Linked DNA regions of Thermobifida halotolerans. The protein of the gene in region 1 binds, or shares a complex with, the protein of each later gene. Links are inferred from orthologs where the notes say so. Each region holds a gene or a part of one and is shown in the gene's direction. Other genes may lie near its edges.

Evidence for each region.
Region 2: the proteins of uvrB (region 1) and pcrA are in contact, whole or in part, in a crystal structure (PDB 7EGT), measured with the Thermus thermophilus proteins. The link is inferred for Thermobifida halotolerans from one-to-one orthologs. Residues at the interface, in WP_096411307.1 of Thermus thermophilus: Glu23, Leu25, Arg26, Asp27, Gly28, Glu29, Arg30, Phe31, Arg55, Glu326, Asp327, Phe328, Glu379, Ser382, Gln383, His398, Gly400, Arg401; in WP_096412145.1 of Thermus thermophilus: His654, Arg656, Phe657, Gln666, Asp668, Glu669, Lys680, Arg681, Leu682, Ser683, Lys685, Tyr686, Ala687.

The regions. Positions count from the first base shown.
Region 1 is NZ_CP063196.1:767,834-774,017, forward strand. The notes cover bases 12-2,984. They hold uvrB (excinuclease ABC subunit UvrB), read left to right. Parts: upstream 12-430; coding sequence 431-2,539; downstream 2,540-2,984. Other genes in these bases: NI17_RS03450 (DUF3060 domain-containing protein), read left to right, coding at 2,642-2,984. Outside these bases: more of NI17_RS03450, read left to right, coding at 2,985-3,133; NI17_RS03455 (GNAT family N-acetyltransferase), read left to right, coding at 3,427-4,422; NI17_RS03460 (CTP synthase), read left to right, coding at 4,631-6,184. UniProt on the Escherichia coli protein: The UvrABC repair system catalyzes the recognition and processing of DNA lesions. A damage recognition complex composed of 2 UvrA and 2 UvrB subunits scans DNA for abnormalities.
Region 2 is NZ_CP063196.1:3,569,720-3,575,164, reverse strand. What follows is about bases 2,062-5,091. They hold pcrA (DNA helicase PcrA), read left to right. Parts: upstream 2,062-2,453; coding sequence 2,454-4,730; downstream 4,731-5,091. Other genes in these bases: NI17_RS15930 (nucleoside hydrolase), read right to left, coding at 2,062-2,351. In the rest of the region: NI17_RS15940 (ATP-binding protein), read left to right, coding at 1-662; NI17_RS15935 (response regulator), read left to right, coding at 751-1,416; more of NI17_RS15930, read right to left, coding at 1,422-2,061. UniProt on the Escherichia coli protein: A helicase with DNA-dependent ATPase activity. Unwinds DNA duplexes with 3'-5' polarity. Translocates on single-stranded DNA with 3'-5' polarity. Initiates unwinding more efficiently from a nicked substrate than double-stranded DNA.

The DNA.
Region 1 (6,184 bases):
GGACCGGCCGGGTGCGGGCCGGGACGTGGAGAGCCGCTGCGGGCGGCGGGCTGTCCGAAAGACCCGCGAGGTTTCTCCGGCGGCGACCGTACCGGATGTGGCCGCCCGGCACGGGGAGCCGCAGCGGGGGACCGGGACCCCGCGGCGGGACTCCGCCCCCCGGCTGTCCGGCTTCCCCCTGCCGGAGCGGCGCGAGCGCCGCGTGGTCGGGCCGGGCTCCCTGGGCGGGCAGCGCCTGGAGCAGGCGCCAGCGGAGGGTTTCCGGCGGCACCCGGGGAAGAGCGCCGACCTGGTCGGCACCTCGGGTGACGTTCGGGCCGGGCGGCCGGCTTCGGGCGAGGGAACCGGTGTTCGAGCGGCCCCGGTTGTCACCGGCGCCGCCTAGAGTGGGCAGGGTCGGGGGAAGGTTTTCGACACACCAGGGGGACACATGCGGCCGGTAACCGACATCCAGCGCACGGCCACGCCGTTCGAGGTGGTCTCGGACCTGGTTCCGGCGGGCGACCAGCCCGCGGCGATCGCCGAACTGGCCCGCCGGATCGAGGGCGGGGCCTCCGACACGGTACTGCTGGGCGCCACCGGTACGGGCAAGACCGCCACGGTGGCGTGGCTGGTGGAGAAGCTGCAACGCCCCACCCTGGTCATGCAGCCCAACAAGACACTGGCCGCGCAGTTCGCCAACGAGCTGCGCGAGATGCTGCCGAACAACGCCGTCGAGTACTTCGTCTCCTACTACGACTACTACCAGCCCGAGGCCTACGTTCCGCAGACCGACACCTACATCGAGAAGGACTCCTCCATCAACGACGAGGTCGAGCGGCTGCGCCACTCGGCGACCAACTCGCTGCTCACCCGCCGCGACACGGTGGTGGTGGCGTCGGTGTCGTGCATCTACGGTCTGGGCACGCCGCAGGAGTACGTCGACCGCATGGCCAGCATCGAGGTCGGCATGGAGATCGACCGCGACGAGCTGCTGCGCAGACTCGTGGAGATGCAGTACAGCCGCAACGACATCGCGTTCACCCGCGGCACCTTCCGGGTGCGCGGCGACACCGTCGAGATCATCCCGGTCTACGAGGAGTTGGCGATCCGGATCGAGATGTTCGGCGACGAGGTCGAGCGGTTGATGACCCTGCATCCGATCACCGGCGAGGTGCTGGGTGAGAGCGAGCAGGTCTACATCTTCCCCGCGTCGCACTACGTGGCCGGTCCCGAGCGCATGCGGCGCGCCATCGCCGACATCCAGGCCGAGCTGTCCGAGCGGCTGGCCGAACTGGAGGCGGCGGGCAGGCTGCTGGAGGCGCAGCGGCTGCGCATGCGCACCACCTACGACCTGGAGATGCTGGAGCAGATGGGCACGTGCGCGGGGGTCGAGAACTACTCGCGGCACTTCGACGGCCGCGCCCCCGGGACGCCGCCCAACACCCTGCTCGACTACTTCCCCGAGGACTTCCTGCTGGTCGTCGACGAGTCGCACGTCACCGTGCCGCAGATCGGCGGCATGTACGAGGGCGACGCCGCGCGCAAGCGCACCCTGGTCGAGCACGGGTTCCGGCTGCCGTCGGCGATGGACAACCGTCCGCTGAAGTGGGAGGAGTTCCGCGAACGCATCGGCCAGACCCTCTACCTGTCGGCCACGCCCGGTTCCTACGAGCTGGAACGGGTCGGCGGCGACGTGGTCGAACAGGTCATCCGCCCCACCGGGCTGGTCGACCCCGAGGTGGTGGTCAAGCCCACCGAGGGGCAGATCGACGACCTGGTGCACGAGATCCGGGTGCGCGCCGAACGCGACGAGCGGGTGCTGGTCACCACGCTCACCAAGAAGATGGCCGAGGACCTCACCGACTACCTCACCGATCTGGGCATCCGGGTGCGCTACCTGCACAGCGAGGTCGACACGCTGCGCCGGGTGGAACTGCTGCGCGAACTGCGGGTGGGCCTCTTCGACGTGCTGGTCGGCATCAACCTGCTGCGGGAGGGCCTCGACCTGCCGGAGGTGTCGCTGGTGGCGATCCTCGACGCCGACAAGGAGGGATTCCTGCGCTCGGAGACCTCGCTGATCCAGACCATCGGGCGCGCGGCGCGCAACGTGGCCGGGCAGGTGCACATGTACGCCGACCAGGTCACCGACTCCATGGCCGCGGCCATCGAGGAGACCAACCGGCGGCGCGCCAAGCAGATCGCCTACAACACCGAACACGGCATCGACCCCAAGCCGCTGCGCAAGAAGATCGCCGATATCCTCGACTCGCTGGCCCGTGAGGACGTCGACACCGACGAACTGCTCGCCGGTGGCCACCGCGGGGAGAGGGGCCCCGGGACGCCGGTCCCGGGTCTGGCCCGCGGCGGCGCGCAGGGTCGTGCCGAGGGCGTGGCGGGCCTGCCGCGCGAGGAGTTGGCCGACCTGGTCGAGCAGCTCACCCAGCAGATGCACCAGGCAGCGGCCGACCTGCGGTTCGAGCTCGCCGCCCGGCTGCGCGACGAGGTCAAGGAGCTCAAGCGGGAACTGCGGGGAATGGAGGAGGCGGGGATCGGCTGACCCGGACGTCCGCCGTTTCTCGAACTTTTCCGCCGTCGGCGCGGTCTCATCTGTGAGCAGCGGCAGGTATGCCGACGGAGCAGAAGACGAGAAGGAGGCGGGATGCGGAGCCGGATTCCGGTCACGGTCGGTGCGGTGGTGCTTGTCGCCGCCGTGGGAGCGGGCTGCGCGGGCGGTATCGACCTGCGCGACGAGAACGGTGCGGGGATCTCGATCGACGGCGACGGCGACATCTCGGTGGGTGACGGCGACACCGAGCTCGAGATCTCCGGTGACGGCACCCCCGGCTCGGCCGACGGCGGCGCCATCGTCACCGACGAGTTGATCAACGTCGCCACGGACGGGGGAACGGTCGTCCAGGACTGCGGTGACCGCAGCGTGAACGTGGTGGCCAACGGTGCCACGGTCACCCTCAACGGGTCCTGTGCCCTGGTCACCATCGCGGGGAGCGGCAACCAGGTGAGTCTGGGATCGGCCACCGAGGTGAGCGTGATGGGGTCCGACAACACCGTCCACTACGCCTCCGGCGACCCCGTCGTCACCGATCTGGGCAGCGGCAACACCGTCGAGGCGGGAGGCACCGCCACCCCGTGACCGAAACCCTCTCCTCCGGTTGCCGGGCGGCCGGTTTCTGGGGATTCTTTGGGTTTGGTTACGGTTGAGGGGGGTTTGCCGCAGAATAGGTGGACCTCGAGGGATTGCCTGACGACAATTTCAAAACAAAGGTGGAAACTTCTAGCGTTTTGCCTGCGTCCTGCGGCTTGAGGCGATACCGTACGCTTCGGTAGTCGATATGCGACTTTAGGTGATCGACAAGGGTTCTAGCGGCGGGGCGCTAGCGACCCCCGGTGCGTACGTGCGAGCGTGCCACCGCCAGGGAGGGATGAATGAGCGGTTATGTCGCGCGGGTGCGGCATGACAGTCCGCCGAACGGGACAGCCGAATTCGACAAGCTCGTGGAATCGGTGGCCAGGCGATGGGCGGCGGTCGACCCACTGCTGCCCGAACCGTCGCACCCACGGCTCAACACCAACCCGCTGTTGACCGTCAGCGACGAGATGGGCCGTCCGATGGCGATCGGCACCATGCGCTACTCCTGGTACCAGCCCGGAGAGGCGGGGCGGACCTGGGGTGTCCCCGACCAGCACTGGATCACTCCGCTCGTGGGCGGGTCGGACCCGGAGGGAGCGCTCGACTCGCTGCTGACCAGTTGGCGGGACCAGTTGGAGGAGTTGCCCAGCGGGACCGGCTCGGAGTCGGCGGCGCTGCTGACCTGGCCCTCCCGGGACGTGTGCGGAGTCCGGCCGCTGCAGCGCCACGGCATGCAGCCGGCCACCGTCATGGCGGTGCGGCGGCGCCGCCGCGGGGTGCCGCCCGCGCTGCCTCCGCGGGACGTCACGATCCGGCTCGCCGACATCCATGACCTGGCCGCCGTGGTGAGCCTGGTCATGGAGGAGCACCGCTACGAGGAGCACTTCGGCAGCGTGTTCATCCAGCCGGAGACGGCCGAGCAGACCCGGCGCGTGGCGGCCCGGGCGCTGAGTCGACAGCCGTCGTGGATCTGGATCGCCGAGCGGCGCGGCCGTCCGGTCGGGCTGGTGTGGGTGTCGCCGCCGCACCGGGCGCGCTGGGTGGCCCCCCTCGTCAACGCGGCTCCCGCCGCCTACATCGGCTACGGGGCGGTGGTCGAGGAGGAGCGGGGCCAGGGCATCGGAACGACCCTGATCAGCCACGCGCACCATGCCCTGGACACCCACGGCATCGGGGTCACCATGCTCAACTACGCGGTCATGAACCCGCTGTCGGGGCCGTTCTGGCACCGGATGGGCTACCGGCCGCTGTGGACCACCTGGGAGATCCGCCCGGCGTTGGCACTGCGCTGAGCGACGGTCCACGGGCGCGGACCGCTCTCGGTCCGCGCCCGTGGCGTCGGTGGCGCGACTCCTCGCCGTAACCCGTCCGTGTGGTCAGGGTGTTATCCTGGGGGCCCGTGGAGTCCGCAGAGTCTGTCGGCCGTACGCCGCGCGGACACCGCACGGTCGCCTGTCGGACTTGAAGGCGGTCCGTAGCCATACAACCACGGGAGCAACCTTGGCATCCGCCGCGAGCAGCAAACACCTTTTCGTCACCGGCGGCGTCGCCTCCAGCCTCGGCAAGGGCCTGACCGCTTCCAGTCTCGGACGACTGCTGAAGTCGCGAGGCCTGCGGGTCACGATGCAGAAGCTCGACCCCTACCTCAACGTCGACCCGGGCACGATGAACCCCTTCCAGCACGGAGAGGTGTTCGTCACCGACGACGGGGCCGAGACCGACCTGGACATCGGCCACTACGAGCGGTTCCTGGACACCGAGCTTTCGGCCTCGGCCAACGTCACCACCGGGCAGATCTACTCCAGCGTGATCGCCAAGGAGCGCCAGGGCGCCTACCTCGGCGACACCGTGCAGGTCATCCCGCACATCACCAACGAGATCAAGGCCCGCATCCTCGCGATGGACAGCGACGACGTGGATGTGGTCATCACCGAGATCGGCGGCACGGTCGGAGACATCGAATCGCAGCCGTTCCTCGAGGCGGCCCGGCAGATCCGGCACGAGATCGGCCGCGACAACTGCTTCTTCCTGCACATCTCCCTGCTGCCGTATCTGGGGCCGTCCGGTGAGCTCAAGACCAAGCCGACCCAGCACTCGGTGGCCGCGCTGCGCAGCATCGGCATCCAGCCCGACGCGATCGTCTGCCGCGCCGACCGGTCGATTCCCACCAGCCTGAAGAAGAAGATCAGCCTCATGTGCGACGTGGAGGAGCCCGGGGTCGTCTCCTGCCCCGACGCGCCCTCCATCTACGACATCCCCAAGGTGCTGCACCGTGAGGGCCTGGACGCCTACGTGGTGCGCCGGCTGGGGCTGGCCTTCCGTGACGTGGACTGGACCGAGTGGGACGACGTGCTCAGCCGCGTCCACCAGCCCGACCACGAGGTCACCATCGCCCTGGTCGGCAAGTACATCGACCTGCCCGACGCCTACCTGTCGGTCACCGAGGCGCTGCGCGCCGGAGGGTTCGCCAACCGCACGCGGGTGAACATCCGCTGGGTGGTCAGCGACAACTGCGCCAGCAACGAGGGCGCCGGACGCGAACTGGACGGCGTCGACGGCGTGCTCATCCCCGGGGGCTTCGGGGTGCGCGGCATCGAGGGCAAGGTGGGCGCGATCCGCTTCGCCCGCGAGCACGGCATCCCGCTGCTGGGCCTCTGCCTGGGCCTGCAGTGCATGGTCATCGAGTACGCGCGGGACGTGGCCGGGCTGGACGGCGCCAACAGCACCGAGTTCGAGGACAAGGCCAAGCACCCGGTCATCTCGACCATGGTCGACCAGGTCGACGTGGTCGCCGGGGAGCGCGACATGGGCGGCACGATGCGGCTGGGTCTGTACCCGGCCGTGCTCGCCGAGAACTCGGTGGTGCGGGAGCTCTACGGAGGTGTCGCGGAGGTCTCCGAACGGCACCGCCACCGCTTCGAGGTGGCCAACGCCTACCGGTCGGCGCTGCAGGAGGCCGGAATGGTGTTCTCCGGGCTCTCGCCCGACGGCTCGCTGGTCGAGTACGTGGAACTGCCCCGCGAGCAGCACCCGTTCTTCGTCGGCACCCAGGCC
Region 2 (5,445 bases), 2.8 Mb from region 1 along the record:
CCTTCGCGCTCACCCTGCTGGCCGGAATCGCGTTGATCGTCGCGCCCTGGATCATCGGCCTGGTACGGGAACGGGACAGGGAACGCCGAGAACGCATCCGCAGCCAGGAACGCGCCGAGCTCGCCGCCCACATCCACGACTCCGTGCTGCACACGCTCACCCTCATCCAGCGCCGCGCCGACGATCCACGGGAGGTCCAGCGGCTGGCCCGGGTCCAGGAGCGGGCCCTGCGTAGCTGGCTCTACCAGCGCCGCACCGACGACGAGACCACCGTCTCGCCCGCGCTGGAACGGGCGGCCGCCGAGGTGGAGGAGACCCACGGGGTGCCCATCGAGGTGGTCTGCGTCGGAGACTGCCCCCTCGACGACGGGCTGCGCGCCACCCTCAAGGCCGCCCGGGAGGCGATGGTGAACGCCGCCAAGTACGCCGGGGTGGACACGATCTCGGTGTTCTGCGAGGTCGAACCGGAGGAGGTGCTCGTCTTCGTCCGCGACCGCGGCGCGGGCTTCGACCTGGACTCCGTGCCCGCCGACCGGATGGGCGTGCGCGGCTCGATCATCGGCCGTATGGAACGCCACGGAGGCGACGCCCGCATCCGCACCGCGCCGGGTGAGGGGACCGAGGTGCAACTGCGTATGCCCCGCGCCCCCGAGACCCGCTAGACGGCCCGGCCCGCCGGCCCGGACGCGGCCGTGACCGATGCCGGACGCCGTGTTCCCCGGCGGGGAGTCGGCGGGTAGAGTCCACGGCGTGGGAGAAGAGAACACCTTCGCGAGCGGCCGTGTCCCGCGTGTCGTGATCGTCGACGACCACCGGCTGTTCCGCAGCGGCGTGCGCGGTGAACTCGGCGACGCCGTCGAGGTGGTCGGCGAGGCCGGAGACGTCGACGGAGCGGTGCACGTCATCAACGAGCAGCGGCCCGACCTCGTCCTGCTCGACGTCCACCTCCCCGGAGGGGGCGGTGTCGAGGTGCTCCGCCGGGTCCTGACCAAGCACCCCGAGATCCGCTTCCTCGCGCTGTCGGTCTCCGACGCCGCCGAGGACGTCATCGGCGTGGTGCGCGGCGGCGCCCGCGGCTACGTCACCAAGACCATCTCCGGCAAGGAACTCGCCGACGCGATCGTGCGGGTGGCCGACGGCGACGCCGTGTTCTCCCCCCGGCTGGCGGGGTTCGTCCTCGACGCCTTCGCGGCCACCGACGCGCCGCCCGTGGACCCCGAACTCGACCGCCTCACCCAGCGGGAGCGCGAGGTCCTGCGGCTGATCGCCCGCGGCTACGCCTACAAGGAAGTCGCCAGGGAGCTGTTCATCTCCGTCAAGACCGTCGAGACCCACGTGTCCTCGGTGCTGCGCAAGCTCCAGTTGTCCAACCGGCACGAGCTGAGCCGCTGGGCCACCGCGCGCAGACTCGTCTGAGGCCGTCAGCGCAGCGCCCGCAGCATGCGGGAGAGGAACTCGGAGACGTCCACCTCGGTGGGCAGGACGACCGGTTCCCGGGAGCCCGCCTCCGGTTTCGGCCGCAGGTCCGCGAGGGTCATGCCGCGGGTGTGGGTGCCGCTCAGTTCCACCCGGACCGGGACGGTCACCGACTCCGTCACCAGTTCGGGGTCGAGCAGCACCGCCGCCGCGAGGGGGTCGTGCATCGCGCACGCCCGCCGGCCCAGCACCGAGGTGTACCAGTCCACGTAGTAGTCGAGGAACCGGCGCGCGTACCCGGCGCGTTCCCCCGCCAGCGCCGCCAACTCCTCCAGCCACGGCTCCGTCGCCAGGGCGCGCATGGTGACGTCCAGCGCGACCAGGGTCAGGTCGAACCCCGCGCCGAGCACGGCCTCGGCCGCCTCCGGGTCGTTGTTGACGTTGGCCTCCGCCCACGGAGTGACGTTGCCCGGCGCCCGCACCGCGCCGCCCATGACCACCACGCGGTCCACCAGTTGCGGCAGCCGCGGCTCCAGGGCCAGCGCCAGCGCCAGGTTGGTCAGCGGGCCGAGCGCCAGGACGCAGATCTCCCCGGGAGCGGAACGGGCCAGCCGCACCAGCAGTTCGGCGGCGGACTCGGAGACCGGAGACGTCTCCACCGCGGGTACCTCGATGCCGCCGAGACCGTTGGCGCCGTGGACGTGCGCGGCCAGACTGGGCTGCTGCACCAGGGGGCGGGCCGCGCCCGCCGCGACCGGAACTTCCGGGCGTTCGTACAGCCGCAGCAGCCGCACCGCGTTGTCCGTGGTGGTCTCCACGGCGGCGTTGCCGTAGACCGTGCCCACCCCGACGAGCTCGACGCCGGGCTCCGCCGCCAGGTAGGCCAGCGCCAGCGCGTCGTCGATCCCGGGATCGCAGTCGATGAAAACACGCATCCGATCCTCCACAACCGTATTCCCAGGGCTCCCCGCGGAACCCGGCCAAGGGTAGCCGCACGAGGGCCCGCGACCTCCCCGCCCACGTCTACCCTTGGTGGGGTGTCCTCCCAAGAGCAGCTTCTCGAAGGTCTCAACGAGCCCCAGCGCGCCGCCGTGCTCCACGAGGGCGGCCCGCTGCTGATCGTCGCGGGAGCGGGGTCGGGCAAGACCCGGGTCCTCACGCACCGCGTCGCCTACCTGCTGGCCGAGCGGGGGGTGCGCCCCGGCGAGGTGCTCGCGATCACCTTCACCAACAAGGCCGCGGCCGAGATGAGGGAGCGGATCGAGGGACTGCTGGGTGAGCGTGTGGCAGGCGCCATGTGGGTCATGACCTTCCACTCGGCGTGCGTGCGCATCCTGCGCCGCGAGGCCGGACGCCTGGGATACCCGAGCAGCTTCACCATCTACGACTCCGCCGACTCCCGGCGGCTGATGCAGCTTGTCTGCCGCGAACTCGACCTGGACCCCAAGCGCTTCCCGCCCAAGTCGTTCTCCGCGCAGGTGTCGAACCTCAAGAACGAACTGGTGGACTACGACACCTTCGCCGACCGTGCGGCCAACGAGCAGGAGCGGACGCTCGCCGAGGCGTACAAGCTCTACCAGCAGCGCCTGTACGAGGCGGGCGCGATGGACTTCGACGACCTGATCATGGTCACCGTCAACCTGCTCCAGATGTTCCCCGAGGTCGCCGAGTACTACCGGCGGCGGTTCCGGCACCTGCTCGTGGACGAGTACCAGGACACCAACCACGCCCAGTACGAACTGGTGCGCGCGCTCGTGGGCCCCGCCGAAACCGACTCGGCGCTCCCGGGACCGGAGCTGTGCGTGGTGGGCGACGCCGACCAGTCCATCTACGCCTTCCGCGGGGCGACGATCCGCAACATCCTGGAGTTCGAGCGCGACTACCCGCAGGCCACGACCATCCTGCTGGAGCAGAACTACCGGTCCAGCCAGAACATCCTGACCGCGGCCAACGCCGTCATCGCGCGCAACGCGGAGCGGCGCCCCAAGGACCTGTGGTCGGCCAGGGGCGAGGGGCCGCCCATCGTCGGTTACGTCGCCGACAACGAGCACGACGAGGCGGCGTTCGTCGTCGGCGAGATCGACACCCTCACCGACGAGGGCGCCTGCACGCCCGGTGACGTCGCGGTCTTCTACCGGACCAACGCCCAGTCCCGGGTGCTGGAGGAGGTGTTCGTCCGTACCGGGCTGCCGTACCGGATCGTCGGCGGAGTGCGGTTCTACGAGCGGAGGGAGATCCGCGACATCCTCGCCTACCTGCGGGTGCTCGCCAACCCGGAGGACACGGTGAGCCTGCGCCGGATCCTGAACGTGCCCAAGCGGGGCATCGGCGACCGCGCGGAGGCGGTGGTCGAGCTGTTCGCCGCCCGGGAGCGGATCACCTTCGCCAGGGCGCTGCGCCGCGCGGACGAGGCGCCGGGGATCGCGACCCGTTCGCTCAAGGCGATCCGGGAGTTCGTCGCCCTGCTGGAGGAGCTGGAGGCGCTGGTCCCCACGAGCAGCCCGGCCGAGATGGTCGAGGCGGTCCTGGAACGCACCGGCTACCTGAGCGAACTCGTCAACTCCAAGGACATCCAGGACGAGAGCCGGGTGGAGAACCTGGAGGAGTTCGTCGGGGTCGCCCGCGAGTTCGAGGCGTCCTTCGGCGGCGTGCCGGGCGAGGAGGCGGACGACGCGGACGGGACCGGCACGGAGGAGGCCGCCGAGCCGACGCTGGTGGACTTCCTGGAGCAGATCTCCCTCATCGCCGACACCGACCAGGTGCCCGACGCCGACGAGCAGGGGGGAGCGGTCACGCTCATGACGCTGCACTCGGCCAAGGGACTGGAGTTTCCCGTGGTCTTCCTCACCGGTCTGGAGGACGGGGTCTTCCCGCACCTGCGTACGCTCGGCGACCGGTCGGCGCTGGAGGAGGAGCGGAGGCTGGCCTACGTGGGGATCACCCGGGCGCAGGAGCGGCTCTACCTCAGCCGGGCCGCGGTGCGCAGCTCCTGGGGGGCGCCCGCCTACAACCCCGCGTCGCGCTTCCTGGACGAGATTCCCGCGGAGCTGGTGACCTGGCGCCGTGCGGAGTCCTCGATGGGCGCGTTCGGACGGTCCGCCTCTCCCGTGCGCGGTTCGGTGGCGACCCGCAGGCCGGAGCGCCGGGTGCCGTCACTGCGCCCGGGGGACAAGGTGAACCACGACTCGTTCGGGCTGGGCACGGTACTCCTGGTCGACGGGACGGGGGACCGTACCAAGGTCCGCGTCGACTTCGGGGCGGACATCGGCGAGAAGGACCTCATGGTCAGGTTCGCGCCGATCGAGAAGCTCTGAGGGACCGCCACGGCGGGGGAACAAACCGGGACCCGTGTCTGTTGGACTGGTTCGGACCCGTCAGCAGGTGGCTGTCTCTCCTTCGGGAGGGGGCCGGGAATAGTCCGGCCCCGGCGTCTGTTGGACTGGTTCGGTCCGCTGGACAGGCGGGAGGGTTCGGGAACAATCCGGGGCCTGCGCCTGTTGTAGCGGGTAGGACCGGCCGGCAGGTGGCTCCTCCTCCCGTAGGAGGGGGTCGGGGAATAACCCCGGACCTGATCCTGTTGGACCGAGTCGGACCCGTCAGCAGGTGGCTGTCTCTCCTTCGGGAGGGGGCCGGGAATAGTCCGGCCCCGGCGTCTGTTGGACTGGTTCGGTCCGCTGGACAGGCGGGAGGGTTCGGGAACAATCCGGGGCCTGCGCCTGTTGTAGCGGGTAGGACCGGCCGGCAGGTGGCTCCTCCTCCCGTAGGAGGGGGTCGGGGAATAACCCCGGACCTGATCCTGTTGGACCGAGTCGGACCCGTCAGCAGGTGGCTGTCTCTCCTTCGGGAGGGGGCCGGGAATAGTCCGGCCCCGGCGTCTGTTGGACTGGTTCGGTCCGCTGGACAGGCGGGAGGGTTCGGGAACAATCCGGGGCCTGCGCCTGTTGTAGCGGGTAGGACCGGCCGGCAGGTGGCTCCTCCTCCCGTAGGAGGGGGTCGGGGAATAACCCCGGACCTGATCCTGTTGGACCG